Thiosulfativibrio zosterae: one gene and its partner. The protein of the gene in region 1 interacts with the protein of each later gene in a pairwise test. Links are inferred from orthologs where the notes say so. Each region holds a gene or a part of one and is shown in the gene's direction. Other genes may lie near its edges. The genes, in order: dprA and recA.

Region 1 (5,294 bases):
AATATTAAAGCAACCATATTTGGGCATGTCTAAAACCACTTTCGGCAAAATCAAACCATAAGCTACCACCACCATTAGGTCAGCATTGAGGGCTGCTAATTCTGCTTGGGCAGCCCCATCGCGCAGGGTTTCTGGTTGATAAACTGGCAGGTTGTGTTGCAGCGCCAAGGCTTTAACCGGGCTGGCGGTCAGTTTACGGCCACGACCAGCAGGTCTGTCGGGTTGGGTGTAAACCGCGATGACTTCATGTGGGCTGTCGAGTAGTGCTTGCAACGGCGCCACCGAAAACTCTGGTGTTCCGGCAAAAATAATTCTAAGGGGCGCGGGGCTGGTCATTCGTCTAGGTCGCCTTCTTCTTGCAGTTTTTTAAATTTTTGCAGCGCACGCATGCGCTTAAGTCCTGATAAATGGTCAACAAACAATTTACCATTCAAATGATCAATTTCATGCTGAATGCACACTGCCAGCAAATCATTGGCTTCCAGTTCAATCATTTTGCCATCACGGTTCATGCCGCGCACAATGATGTCGGAGGGGCGATTCACATTGGCGTAAATACCGGGCAAAGACAAACAGCCTTCTTCCCAGGTGATTTTGCCTGCCGAGCGAATGATTTCTGGGTTTAATAAGGCCAGAGGCTCGTTCTTTTTCTCAGACACATCCACCACAATCAAGCGTTCTTGCACAGCAATTTGCGGTGCAGCCAATCCAATGCCGGGGGCGTCGTACATGGTGTAAAACATATCGTCAATTAGGCGGTCAATGCGGTCGTTCATTTCGGCAATGGGTTTACAAACCTCTCTTAAGCCGCTGTCTGGGTAAAGAACAATGTCGAGTTTTTCCATATTTTTCTAAGGCTCAGCTATACTTTTCAAATGGTAAAAATTTTATAAGCTTAGGATTATAGCGAATTGTGTCACATCTGTCTGAAATAGAAACACTGCTGCCGTTCCATTTTGCGGGTTTAAAAGCGGCAAAGTTGCTAGAGATTGAAAGCTACTTTGGGTCGCTGGCAGAGGCAAGGTCTGCCCAAGAAGGCGATTGGCAAGGCACAGGATTGCTGACCAAAATCCAAGCGGCAAAGTTGTTTGATAGCGGTTTGCCAGCACTTATTGAAGCTGCGTTGGCTTGGCAAGAACAAGCCAGCGAACACACTTTATTGGGCATGCGAGATGAAGCTTATCCGCATTTGCTCAAAGACTTAATCGACGCGCCCATTTTGCTCTATGTGAAAGGGCAGTTGGGCTTATTAAAAGACCCGCAAATTGCGTTGGTGGGCAGTCGTCATGCGTCACGCTTGGGCGTGGAAACGGCTAAGGATTTTGCGCACTATTTGTCTTCTGTGGGCTTAACCATTACCTCTGGTTTGGCATCGGGAATCGATGCGGCGGCACATCAAGGTGGCTTATTGGGGCAGGGGTCAACGGTGGCGGTGGTGGGTACAGGGTTGGACAGGGTGTATCCTGCTTCCAATCGACAGTTAGCGCGCCAAATTGCCGAACAGGGCGTTTTGGTGTCGGAGTATCCGTTGGGGGCTGGCCCTTTGGCGCATCATTTTCCGCAGCGTAACCGTATTATTTCGGGCTTGAGTACTGGCGTTTTGGTGGTGGAAGCGGCTTTGCAAAGTGGCTCGCTCATTACCGCGCGTTTGGCGATGGAGCAGGGTCGAGAGGTATTTGCCGTGCCCGGTGCCATTAATAATCCGCACGCCAAAGGTTGTCATCAACTGATTAAACAAGGCGCTAAATTGGTCGAAAGTGGTCAAGATGTTTTGGAGGAGTTGGCGGCTTTGGTGCAATTGTCGATCACCGAAAATGAGCCAAGTGCAGCGGCCAAGTTTTCTGAGAAAACCAGGGTGAATCCTAAATCGAATTTAGCCGTACTCAACTGGATTGAATACGACCCAATAGGGTTGGATGAATTGGTGGTCTTAAGTAAAATGCCGGTTTCAGAGATACAAAGCCAACTGATGCAGTTAGAGGTGTTAGGCGAGGTTGAGGCCTTGTCTGCTGGGCGCTGGCGCCGCTTGAGTTAGTTGGGCGTTTAATCCACCTTTTCAGCGGAATTAACGGGCGGATGCACCCAGCAGCTGACGGTGCGCCCGCCATTACTGTAAATCAACTCATCAAAACTTAAGCTTTTCGCCATCATGATGCCGCGTCCGTGGTTGTCCATAATACGGTCTATCGAGAATTCTAGGTATTTTTCAAAATCAAACCCATTACCCATGTCGGTGACGGTGACCTGCAATTTGTGGTTTTCCATGCTGACATTCACTGTGACAAACTTGTCGCGGTATTCTGGCAAAGACAAACGGCGTTGAATATCGGCATTGAGTTGATTTTGGTTAATCAGCGCGGTTTTTTCATCGTAGGTAATACCCAAGTTTCCATGCTCAACGGCATTGGCAAAAATTTCAAATAAACCGATAGAAATATTTTTGGGGTCGTGGGTCATTAAGGCTAACAGGCTCGATAAGCTTTTGGCCTCGTCCAAGGTTTTGTAATGAAAGGTAGCCGCCTGCATCAGCGGCATAATGCGCATTAAGTGCTGAACGGTGTTGTGCGTTTCTAGGTGGTTTTCATAATCTTTCAGCGCGGCATTGACAACCGATTTTAGGGTTTCGCGCGTGATGGGTTTGATGAGGTAATAGAAAGCCCCCAGCTCTAAGGTTTTTTTGATGTTTTCAGGGTTGCGGTCTGAGGTTTGCAGAATAAAGGGCAATACTTTACGGTTTTCATCCTCTTTAATGCGCTTGAGCAAGCCAATCCCATCTAAGTTGGGCATAGAAACATCCGACACGATGCAGCTGAAAAATCCAGGCGATTTTTGCATGATTAAATCATAAGCGGCTTGACCATCGGGCGCTGTAAATAAATGAAAGTTTTCTGTGTCTAAGAAAGTGCTCATTAATTCAAGGCTGATTAGGTCATCATCGATCAATAAGAGGTTGTAATGTTTCAAGGGCTTCCCGTCTTTAAGCAAACCTTTTAAAAGGTCTATTTGAGTGAATGTAAAAGAAATGATTGCAATTTGGCGTTTTTTTTTGCAATCTTTCATATAGTAAAAATGATTAGAAGACTGTAAAGTCTTTCATAAATAGAATAATAAACCCTAATTGCACATAAATAAAAGTGTTTTTTCACTTGCAGATTTTGTATTCAAGCGCATTAAAATGTGTTGAATCAAAAAATTATGAGATCCTTTGGTCATGACAAATTTAGTAATTGTAGAATCGCCGGCGAAAGCCAAAACCATCGAGAAATATTTGGGTGCCGATTTTACCGTGCGTTCCAGTTATGGACATATTCGAGATATTCAAAAGAAAGGAATGGGGATTGATTTAGCCAATGGCTTTGAACCCACCTACGAGATTTCGCCCGATAAAAAGAAAACCGTCACCGAATTACGCAAACTCAGCAAGGCAGCTGACACGGTTTGGCTGGCAACGGACGAGGACCGCGAAGGGGAAGCCATTGCTTGGCACCTAGCGGAAGCCTTAAACTTAGATGTAAAAACCACCAAGCGAATTGTGTTTCATGAAATTACCAAGCCTGCGATTCAAGCGGCGATTGCTTCGCCCAGAACCGTGGACATGGATTTGGTGGAAGCCCAGCAAGCGCGTCGTTTATTAGACCGTATTGTGGGGTTTGAGTTATCACCCGTGTTATGGAAAAAAATTCGTACTGGTTTATCTGCGGGCCGAGTTCAATCGGTGGCGGTGCGTTTAATTGTCGAGCGTGAGCTTGAAATTGAAGCCTTCCAGTCAGACTTTGTGTATCGATTACAAGGTGTTTTGGATTTACTGGATGCCCAAGGCAAACCCTGTGGTCAATTACAGGTGAAACGCACCGCCGCATTCGACTCAGAAGCTGAGGCCATGGCGTTTTTACAGGCAACTTCTAGCGCCCGTTTAACGGTGCAAAGTTTAGAAGAAAAGCCCGCCAAAAAATCGCCTAAAGCCCCCTTTACCACCTCAACCTTGCAGCAAGAAGCCTCTTCAAAATTAGGCTTCTCTGTTAAGCAAACCATGGTGATTGCGCAGCGTTTGTATGAGTCTGGAAAAATCACCTACATGAGAACCGACTCGGTGAACTTGTCTGAAGTTGCGTTGGCGCAAGCCAAGCAGGTGATTACGCAAGATTATGGCCCTCAATACAGCCTAACGCGTCGTTACAAAACCAAACAAGCCGATGCGCAAGAAGCGCATGAAGCGATTCGTCCAACCGATTTTGGCGTGTCTGAAGTCATGGGCGAACGCAACGAACAACGCCTGTATCAATTGATTTGGCGCCGTGCTATTGCCTCACAGATGGCAGAAGCACAGTTAAAGCGTACCACGGTGGATATTGCCATTGATACCTTACCAGGTGATAAGTTGACTGCCAAAGGCGAAGTGGTGGTGTTTGACGGTTTCTTGAAAGTTTATAATTTGGATACCGATGATGAAGAGGGTGGTTTGTTACCCCCCATGCATATTGGTCAGCCCTTAGCTTTGGGTGAGCTGGTATCGCGCCAAAGTTTTTCGCGTCCGCCTGCTAGATACAACGAAGCTGCATTGGTGCGCACCCTAGAAGAAATGGGGATAGGTCGTCCATCCACCTATGCGCCAACCATTGATACGGTTCAACAGCGTGGTTATGTGGTAAAAGAAGACCGCGAAGGTACGCCGCGTGAGTATCGACAACTCACATTAAATGCACAGGGTGTGCAAACTCAAACCCTTACCGAAATGGCTGGCACAGAAAAAAATAAACTCTTCCCAACCGATATTGCGGGCATAGTGACCAAATTTTTAGTGGCGCATTTTGGCGATATATTGGATTACTCTTTTACCGCCAAGGTGGAAAGCGAGTTTGATGAAATTGCTAAGGGCAAGGTCACTTGGCAAGGGATGTTAGATAATTTTTATCAAAAGTTTCACCCCAAAGTTTTAGCCGCAGAAGATGTCTCGCGAGAAGATGCCGGGCAAGCTCGCCCTTTAGGCAATGACCCCAAAACCGGCAAGCCCATGTTTGTCAAAATTGGCCGCTTCGGGCCTTATGTGCAGTTGGGTGATGGGGAGAATGACGAGAAACCGGTGTTTGCCAGTTTGATGCCCGGCCAAAAAATGGATACGCTCAAGCTAGAAGAAGCCTTAGAGCTGTTTAAATTGCCGCGTTTGGTGGGGCAAATGCCTGAAACCTTTGAAGCCACTGCGGTCGATGGCACGCTCTTTAAAGCAGAAAAAGGCCAAGACATCATCGCCAAGCAAGGGCCTTTTGGACCTTATTTGGAATATGGCCCAAAAGTGT
Region 2 (9,284 bases), 1.0 Mb from region 1 along the record:
TCAAAACATTGGTGGACTGGCTGAGTGGCTTAAGGCGGCGGTCTTGAAAACCGTTGTAGGTTTGTAGCCTACCTGGGGTTCGAATCCCTAGTCCACCACCATATTTTGAAAAAAGCTCACAATTGTTTGTGGGCTTTTTTTTTGTCTAAATTTTAGGCTTATTTTTCACAAGAATTGACTGCATTTGAATTCTTGAGTGATGTAAAATGATTAAATAATTTACATCCAGTAGGAGATAGCGCTATGACAATGGAAGCTTTGGTCGCCAAAGTAGGCGAGGCCTTAAAGAATCATAATGTAATGATTGTGACTGCAGAGTCTTGTACTGGGGGGATGATTGCTGAAGCTTTAACTTCCATTGCAGGCAGTACGGCTTGGTTTGACAGAGCTTACATTACCTATAGTTATGAGTCTAAGCGCGAAATGCTCGGGGTTAAAGAAACCACCATTCAAAAGAAAGGCGCTATCAGTCAAGAGTGCGTTGAAGAAATGGCGATTGGCGGATTGCAAAATTCTCATGCCAAAGTCTGTGTGGCTTGTAGCGGTATCGCTGGGCCTGGTGGTGGAACGCCTGATAAGCCGGTTGGAACAGTTTGGATTTCATGGGCCATGCAAGGGCATGAGGAAATTGTTTCTAAGCTGTATCATTTTGAAGGTGATCGTGAAGCCATTCGTCGTCAAACAACAGAGACCTCTTTGCACGGTGTTTTGGATATATTAGGTGGCTGTGTTTAACTCAAAAACCATCAAACTCTCTATGCAAAATTAATTAAATTATGGGATAATTTCCTGTTCTGATTTTTAAGCCTTTGTGGCTCGGCTAAATGTCTGAGACACAGGGGCTTTTTAATGTCATCAAACTAAAAGTTCATGCAGTTAATGAAGAAATTTTAAGGAAACAGATCAATGGATGAGAATAAACAAAAAGCACTCGCAGCGGCCCTAGGTCAAATTGAAAAGCAGTTTGGTAAAGGGTCTATCATGCGTATGGGTGACAGTGCCGCCGCTCGTGATATTGATGCTGTTTCAACTGGCTCTTTAGGTTTGGACATAGCGTTGGGAATAGGCGGTTTGCCAAAAGGGCGAATTATAGAAATTTACGGCCCAGAGTCTTCTGGTAAAACCACCTTAACCTTGCATGTGATTGCCGAAATGCAAAAGCTCGGCGGCACGGCCGCTTTTATTGATGCTGAACATGCGCTTGACCCTATTTATGCTGAAAAATTAGGCGTGGATATTGATAACCTTTTGGTTTCGCAACCAGATACGGGTGAGCAGGCGTTAGAGATTACCGATTCATTGGTGCGCTCAGGTGCGGTTGATATTGTTGTTATTGACTCGGTGGCGGCTTTAACGCCAAAAGCAGAAATCGAAGGCGATATGGGTGACTCTCACATGGGGCTGCAAGCGCGTTTGATGTCACAGGCTTTGCGTAAACTGACTGCAAATATTAAGCGTACCAATACCTTGGTTATTTTTATTAACCAAATTCGTATGAAAATTGGCGTTATGTTTGGTAACCCAGAAACCACTACCGGTGGTAATGCGTTGAAGTTTTACGCATCCGTGCGTTTAGATATTCGTCGTATTGGCGCAGTGAAAAAAGGCGAAGAAATTTTAGGAAACGAAACACGCGTTAAGGTTGTTAAAAACAAGGTAGCGCCACCGTTTAAACAGGTTGAGTTTGATATTTTGTATGGTGAAGGGATTTCTCGTGAAGGAGAAATTATTGACCTAGGTGTTCAAGAAAAATTGATCGACAAAGCCGGTTCTTGGTATAGCTACAACGGTGAAAAAATTGGTCAAGGTAAAGATAATGTTCGTCAATTTTTGAAAGATAATCCAGAAATCAGCAAAACATTACAGGCCAAAATTAAAGAAGCCTTATTGCCTAAAGCAAAAGCTAAAGTCGCCATTGAAGTGGATGAAATAGATTTAGAATGATTGATTTAAATGATTTAACCAAACAGGTTGAATCAAGAGCTTTGGCGCTTTTAGCTATGCGTGAACATGGCGATTTGGAATTGGTTGCCAAGCTCAATCAGAAGTTTCCAGAGCTCGAAAATCAACCAGGCCTGGTTAAAATTGTGCTCGAAAATTGCCAAAAACAAGGTTGGCAAAATGATGAGCGGTTTATTGAAGCCTATGTGCGCCAAGCCTTAGATAAGGGGCATGGCCCTTATAAAATTCGCCAAGCATTACAAGGCAAAACCAGCCACTCAGAAAGTTTAGAAGCGGCATTGGATTTGGGTGATGAAGATTGGGTTGAGCTGGCGCAAGCGGCATTAGAAAAAAAATATGGTGACTTGGAAAAACCCAAAGCACGCAATGAGCAAGCAAAGCGTATGCGATTTTTGCAAAGCCGTGGGTTTACTCAGTCGCAAATTTATAAAGCCTTTCGTTAAGTCGTTGATTAACTTAAGCAAACAGAATTCATTTTAACTTTAGGGAAGTTCTCTATGACCAGTGCAGAAATCAGAAAAGCGTTCTTAGACTTTTTTGTTAAAAAAGGCCACACGGCTGTTCACTCTAGCCCCGTTGTGCCAAGCAATGACCCAACTTTGTTGTTTACCAATGCAGGGATGGTGCAGTTTAAAGAGACTTTCCTAGGGCAAGAAACCCGTGACTATACGCGTGCGACCACGGTACAGCGTTGTATTCGTGCCGGTGGAAAACACAACGACCTTGAGAATGTTGGCTATACCGCGCGTCACCACACTTTTTTTGAGATGTTGGGTAACTTCAGCTTTGGTGACTACTTTAAAGAAGACGCCATACGCTTTGCTTGGGAATTTTTAACGGTTGAACTGAAATTGCCAGCGGAAAAATTATGGGTCACGGTTTTTGAAGAAGACCAAGAAGCTGAGGACCTTTGGTTAAAAACCATGGGGATTTCGGCAGAGCGTTTTTCAAGATGTGGTGCTAAAGACAATTTTTGGTCAATGGGTGACACTGGGCCTTGCGGTCCTTGTACTGAAATTTTTTACGACCATGGCGCAGAAGTTGCCGGTGGCCCGCCAGGTTCTCCAGAAGAAGATGGTGATCGCTATATCGAAATCTGGAACCTGGTATTCATGCAATTCGACCGCTCGGCTGACGGTACTCTAACACCTTTACCTAAGCCTTCTGTAGATACAGGAATGGGGTTAGAGCGTTTAGCAGCTGTGATGCAGCATCAACACAACAACTATGACATTGATTTATTCCAAGCAATCGTTAAGAAAGCGTCAGAATTAACGGGTGAAAAAGATTTAAGCAACAGTTCTTTGCGCGTTATCGCCGACCATATTCGCTCTTGTGCCTTTACCATCACTGATGGCGTTATGCCGTCTAACGAAGGGCGCGGTTATGTATTACGCCGTATTATTCGTCGCGCGATTCGCCATGGTTACAAGTTGGGGCAAAGTGGTCTTTTCTTTCACCAGTTGGTCGGTGTTTTGGTCGAGCAAATGGGCGAAGCTTATCCTGAATTGGCAAAAGAGCAAGCCAATGTGGAACGCGTTTTAAAGTTAGAGGAAGAGCGTTTTGCTGAAACCCTTGAAAACGGGATGAAACTCTTAGAAGAATATATTGCCACAATGAAAACAAATGTCATTGCCGGCGAAATTGCTTTCAAATTATATGACACCTATGGTTTCCCATTAGACTTAACGGCCGATGTGGCTCGTGAAAAAAATCTCATTGTTGACGAAAAGGGCTTCGAAAAGGCCATGGAAGCCCAAAGAGAACGCGCGCGTTCAGCGAGTAATTTTGGTGCGGCCAGCAAAGGTAAAGTTAATTACAACGGCACAACCCAATTTATTGGTTACACGCAAGATAATGCCGACGCAAAAATCATGGCTATTTTTGTCAATGAACAGTCTGTTGACTCAGCCAGCGAAGGTCAAGATGCCATCGTATTGCTGGGCCGTACGCCGTTTTATGCTGAGTCAGGTGGTCAAGTCGGTGATACGGGCAGTTTGACCGAAGGTATGAACAGCTTTCATGTGTCTAACTGCCAAAAACAAGGTGCTAACCATTTGCACATTGGACAAGTCACTGCGGGCAACATCAAGGTTGGGCAAATTATTCATGCACAAATTGATGTTAAAGCCCGTCGTGCTTCTGAGCGAAATCACTCAGCGACGCATTTATTACACGCAGCGTTAAGAAGTGTTTTGGGTACCCATGTGCAACAAAAAGGCTCGTTGGTTCAGCCAGAAAGATTGCGTTTTGACTTTTCACATTTTGAACCGATTTCTGCCGAGCAATTGCTGGAAATTGAGAAACTCGTTAACCATAACATCATGCTCAACAACGATGTCGGCATGAACGAAATGGATATAGAGTCAGCTAAAGCCAAAGGCGCCATGGCGTTATTCGGTGAAAAATACGGTGATGTCGTGCGAGTGGTGGATATGGGTGACTTCTCTGTAGAATTATGTGGTGGAACCCATGTTAATTCAGCTGGCGATATTGGACCCTTCCGTATTCTTTCTGAAACGGGTATTGCCTCTGGTGTACGCCGTATTGAGGCTGTGACGGGTGAAGGCGCTTGGCAAGCCATTTACGAAAATGATGAAACCTTGTTAAGTGTTGCGGCTGCGGTTAAGTCTGACAAAGCATTGGTTGAAACCAAAGTGACTCAGTTAGTTGCTGACTATAAAGAGCTTGAAAAGCAGCTTAAAGCACTGCAATCTAAAATGGCAGCATCGCAAGGAGATGACTTGGTGAATCAAGCCATTAAAATTGGCGATGTCAGTATTTTAGCCGCAGAGATTCAAGGTGCGGATGCCAACACCCTGCGCGAAACACTCGATAAATTAAAAGATAAATTAGCTCCTGCTGCCATTGTGTTAGCGTCTGTAGAGGGCGATAAAGTAACCTTGGTTGCTGGTGTATCCAAAGAAATTACCCAAACCTTTAAAGCCGGCGAATTGGTCAACCATGTGGCCATGCAAGTGGGCGGTAAAGGTGGCGGAAGACCCGATATGGCGCAAGCGGGTGGGAAAGACCCTAGTAAATTGCAAGAAGCTCTTGCTTCTGTCCAAGCCTGGGCAGAGAGCAAATAGGAGACCTAAATAAATGGCATTAATTGTTCAAAAATACGGCGGAACCTCTGTCGGTAATATTGAAAGAATCCAAAATGTTGCAAACAAAGTTGCAAAATATGTGGATGAAGGACATCAAGTCGTGGTCGCAGTTTCTGCCATGAGTGGTGAAACCAATCGCTTGATGGCAATGGCACACGAAGTGCAGGCCAGACCATCGCGTCGTGAGTTAGATGTACTGCTCACCACGGGTGAGCAGGTTACCATTGCATTGTTGAGTATGGCGTTACAACAAAAAGGCTATGACGCAGTTTCTTACACGGGATGGCAAGTGCCTATCATGACGAATGCGGTGCATTTTAAAGCCCGTATTGAAGATATCGATGCTGAAAAATTGCACAGTCAGTTAAACAAAGGTAAGGTTGTTGTGGTTGCTGGTTTCCAGGGTGTGACTATGGAAGGTGACATTACAACACTTGGCCGTGGTGGTTCTGATACCACCGCTGTGGCTTTGGCTGCTGCTTTAAAAGCCGATGAATGCCAAATTTATACCGATGTGGATGGTGTTTATACCACCGATCCACGCGTAGTGCCAGAAGCTAAGCGTCTTGATTACATTACCTATGACGAAATGTTAGAGATGGCTAGCTTAGGTGCTAAGGTGTTGCAAATTCGTTCGGTTGAATTTGCCAGTAAATACAATGTACCACTTCGTGTTTTATCATCGCTTCAAGATGGCGGTGGAACACTGATTGTTTCTGAAGAAGCTATGAAGGAATTAGTTATGGAAAAACCCTTAATTTCAGGGATTGCTTTTAGTCGTGATGAGGCTAAAGTGATGATGTTAGGTGTACCTGATAAACCAGGTGTAGCTTATCAAATTTTAGGCCCAATTTCGGATGCTAACATCGAAATTGATATGATTATCCAAAACCAGGGTGTTGATGGAACGACAGATTTCACTTTCACGATTCCTCGCGGTGATTTTGACATGGCTTTAGACATCATGAAAGCCACTGCAGCCACATTAGGAGCTCGCGAAGTGATTTCAGATAAGAGTATTGTTAAAGTCTCTATGGTTGGGATTGGAATGAAATCACATTCAGGGATTGCTAGCCGTATGTTTAAAACCCTAGCAGATAACAATATCAATATTCAGATGATTGGTACGACAGAAATCAAAATTTCTGTGGTCATTGATGAAGTTCATTTAGATACAGCGGTTAAAGCCTTGCATGCCGCATTTGAACTGGATAAATAATATTAATCCCGTTTGAAGTGGATGAAAAACGCCCAGCTTTCCGCTGGGTTTTTTATGGGCTAAAAAAATTATCATCAAGTATAAATAAATTCTATGCCTCTATAAGTTAGACTATGTAAAGTCTTGATTTTGAGGATAGCATTATGTTAGTTTTAACAAGAAAAGTCGGTGAATCTTTAATCATTGGTGACAATGTGGTCATTACGGTTGTTTCCCAAAAAGGCGGGCAGGTGAGATTGGGCATAGAAGCACCTGCATCTGTGTCGATTCAGCGTGAAGAGATTGTTAATACGCCAAAATCGACAGAGGCTATGCCCAATTTACAGTCGGTTACCGCCTAAAAAAGTGCGTTTTTAGAAAACTTGCTTAAATTTTTTTGAATTTTTAAATTTAGCAGGAAATCTAAGGCCAAAAGTTATTTACAATTGTCATGATTGTTTGTATCATACGCGCCTACTGGAGATGTGGCCGAGAGGCTGAAGGCACACCCCTGCTAAGGGTGCATAGGGTTTGTAGCTCTATCGAGGGTTCGAATCCCTCCATCTCCACCATTATTCAAAAAAGCTAGACAGAAATGTCTGGCTTTTTTTTTGCCATTGAATAACTCACTTAAGTGTTCAGTCGCTTACACGAGAGGTTTTTTTACGATGAGCTTATGGTTATTTCCTGTTTTGGCAATCGCAGCATCCTGCTTGGCGTTTCTTTTTCCTGAGCTGTTGGTAGGTCAAAAAAGTCTGATTTTTCCGCTGTTAATTTTGATTATGCTTGGCATGGGTATGACTTTAAAGGTAACAGACTTCATCAGTATTTGGCGTTTAAAAAAACTGATTATGCTGGGCGTGGGAGTGCAGTTTTTAGTAATGCCACTGGCAGCTTGGGGATTGGCCAAAGTTTTTCAGTTGCCATTAGAGTTGTTAATTGGACTGGTTTTGGTGGGCAGCACTGCGGGTGGAACAGCATCGAATGTGATGGCTTATTTGGCTAAGGGAAATGTAGCACTTTCAGTGAGTATGACGCTGACATCAACCATTCTGGCGATTGGCGCTCTGCCTTTACTCACTTGGCTATTGTTAGGACAAGTGATTGCTGTGCCTACCCAGTCTTTGTTTGTGACCTTGTTAGAGTTAATTTTATTGCCCTTGATTTTGGGCATGGCGATTAATTATGTGCTGGGTGAAAAAATTAATATTATCCAGCGTTTCTTGCCCGGCATTTCAATGCTAAGTATTGTTTGGATTATTGCGATTATCGTTGCCTTGAATCATAGTAATCTTTATGCGTCGAGTTTAGTGTTGGTTTTTGCGGTCATGCTTCACAATCTAATAGGCATGTCTGCAGGTTATTGGGTAACCAGAGCCATGGGTTACGATTCGATTTTGGCGCGCACTTTAGCTATAGAAGTTGGGATGCAAAACTCAGGGTTAAGTGTTGCCTTAGCGTTGAAGTATTTCACGCCTATGAGTGCGTTGCCTGGTGCTCTTTTTAGTATTTGGCATAATGTTTCTGGAGCAATCTTTGCCAGTTATTGTCAAAAACGCAGTCAGTCAGTTGATTAGTGAATAGAATGTCTTTTCAATCTTTCAAAGTGGGTAAAAACGCATGATTAAAGGAACTGTTTTCATAACGGGTGCTACTTCTGGTTTTGGGCAGGCTTGCGCTCGTCAAATGGCCAAACAAGGATGTTCGTTGGTAATTTGTGGGCGACGAGAAGATCGCTTAATGACATTGGCCGACGAGCTTAGAGGCAGCGTTGCAGTTCATGCGGTGGTGTTAGATGTGCGCGATGCGCAAGCTGTTCAACAAGCCGTGGCAGATTTACCTTTGGAGTTTCAAGCAATTCAGGTATTGGTTAATAATGCCGGTTTAGCTTTGGCGCCAGAACCTGCGCCACAGGTTAGTTTGACAGATTGGCATACCATGATAGACACCAATGTCACAGGTTTAGTGAATGTCACCCATGCATTATTGCCCTGTTTGATTCAGTTTGGTTCAGGGGCTTCAATTATAAACATTGCGTCTTCAGCTTCGCAAACGCCTTATCCTGGTAGCCATGTTTATGGGGCAACTAAGGCTTTTGTGACGCAATTTTCATACAATTTGCGCTGCGATTTGCAAGGCACAGGGGTGCGTGTCACGGATTTATCTCCTGGAATGGCATTAACAGAATTTAGTTTAGTGAGAACCCATGGCAATGCGGATGCCGCAGATGCCGTTTATGCCAATACCGTGCCACTCTCAGCTGACGATGTGGCGGAACAAATTGTTTACATCGCTAATCTGCCTGCCCATATGAACATTAATCGATTAGAGATAGTGCCTGTTCGTCAAGCCTGGGGGCCTTATAACATTCATAGAGATGTGAGCGAATAATTTATAATTTAAAGTGTGTTATGATTTTAGACAATTTTAATGCAACGCAGGAGTTGGCCAATGTTGAAAATGAAAAGCACTTTTTTAAGAATGATAGGTTTATTGTTTTTACTGTTTAGTTTAGGATTTTCTGCTCAAGCAACGGCAGCAGACGCTGGCGCTAAGGTTGTTTATCATGTAGATTTCAATGACCCAACGCGTTATTCAGCAACCTTGACCTCGATTAATAATATTTTAAATTTTTATGAATCAGAGTTGATGGAAGCAGATGTTCAATTGGTGTTTGTGGGTTATGGATTGCGTTTTACGACGGACGATGATTTAAAAGGGACGCCTTATGAGGCAGATGAGGCGCTAAAAGAAAGACGCGCTGAATTAAAAGGGCGCTTACAATCTTTGATTAAAGTGCGTAATGTTAAGGCTTTTTTATGTGATAAAACACGAGATGAAGTGGGTTTGCCACAGTCTAAAGTGTATGAGGGTGTGCAGTTTGCACCGTCTGGCGTTGCTAAAATTGCCATTTTACAAAGCGAAGGCTATTCATACCTCAAAATTCAATAAGCAACCATTAACGATCGCATAAGGCGCAGTGTGAAATACTGCGCTCTTATGAGGTTGATGTT

What was found.
Region 2: the proteins of dprA (region 1) and recA interact in binary tests that used the Bacillus subtilis proteins (3 or more experiments, as listed by UniProt). The link is inferred for Thiosulfativibrio zosterae from one-to-one orthologs.

Annotation. Positions count from the first base shown.
Region 1 is NZ_AP021888.1:2,210,666-2,215,959, reverse strand. Bases 1-2,974 are described here. They hold dprA (DNA-processing protein DprA), read left to right. Parts: upstream 1-913; coding sequence 914-2,035; downstream 2,036-2,974. Other genes in these bases: THMIRH_RS10240 (response regulator), read right to left, coding at 2,044-2,964; def (peptide deformylase), read right to left, coding at 333-845; fmt (methionyl-tRNA formyltransferase), read right to left, coding at 1-336. In the rest of the region: topA (type I DNA topoisomerase), read left to right, coding at 3,212-5,294. UniProt on the Bacillus subtilis protein: Protein that helps load RecA onto ssDNA during transformation. Binds cooperatively to circular ssDNA, is able to bridge different segments of DNA. Favors the loading of RecA onto SsbA- or SsbB-coated ssDNA and formation of RecA-DNA filaments.
Region 2 is NZ_AP021888.1:1,193,779-1,203,062, forward strand. Bases 144-2,925 are described here. They hold recA (recombinase RecA), read left to right. Parts: upstream 144-906; coding sequence 907-1,944; downstream 1,945-2,925. Other genes in these bases: THMIRH_RS05395 (CinA family protein), read left to right, coding at 244-735; THMIRH_RS05405 (regulatory protein RecX), read left to right, coding at 1,941-2,405; alaS (alanine--tRNA ligase), read left to right, coding at 2,460-2,925. Outside these bases: more of alaS, read left to right, coding at 2,926-5,051; THMIRH_RS05415 (aspartate kinase), read left to right, coding at 5,065-6,291; carbon storage regulator CsrA, read left to right, coding at 6,435-6,632; THMIRH_RS05430 (bile acid:sodium symporter family protein), read left to right, coding at 6,939-7,847; THMIRH_RS05435 (SDR family NAD(P)-dependent oxidoreductase), read left to right, coding at 7,891-8,661; THMIRH_RS05440 (DsrE family protein), read left to right, coding at 8,722-9,222. UniProt on the Bacillus subtilis protein: Multifunctional protein involved in homologous recombination, DNA repair and competence.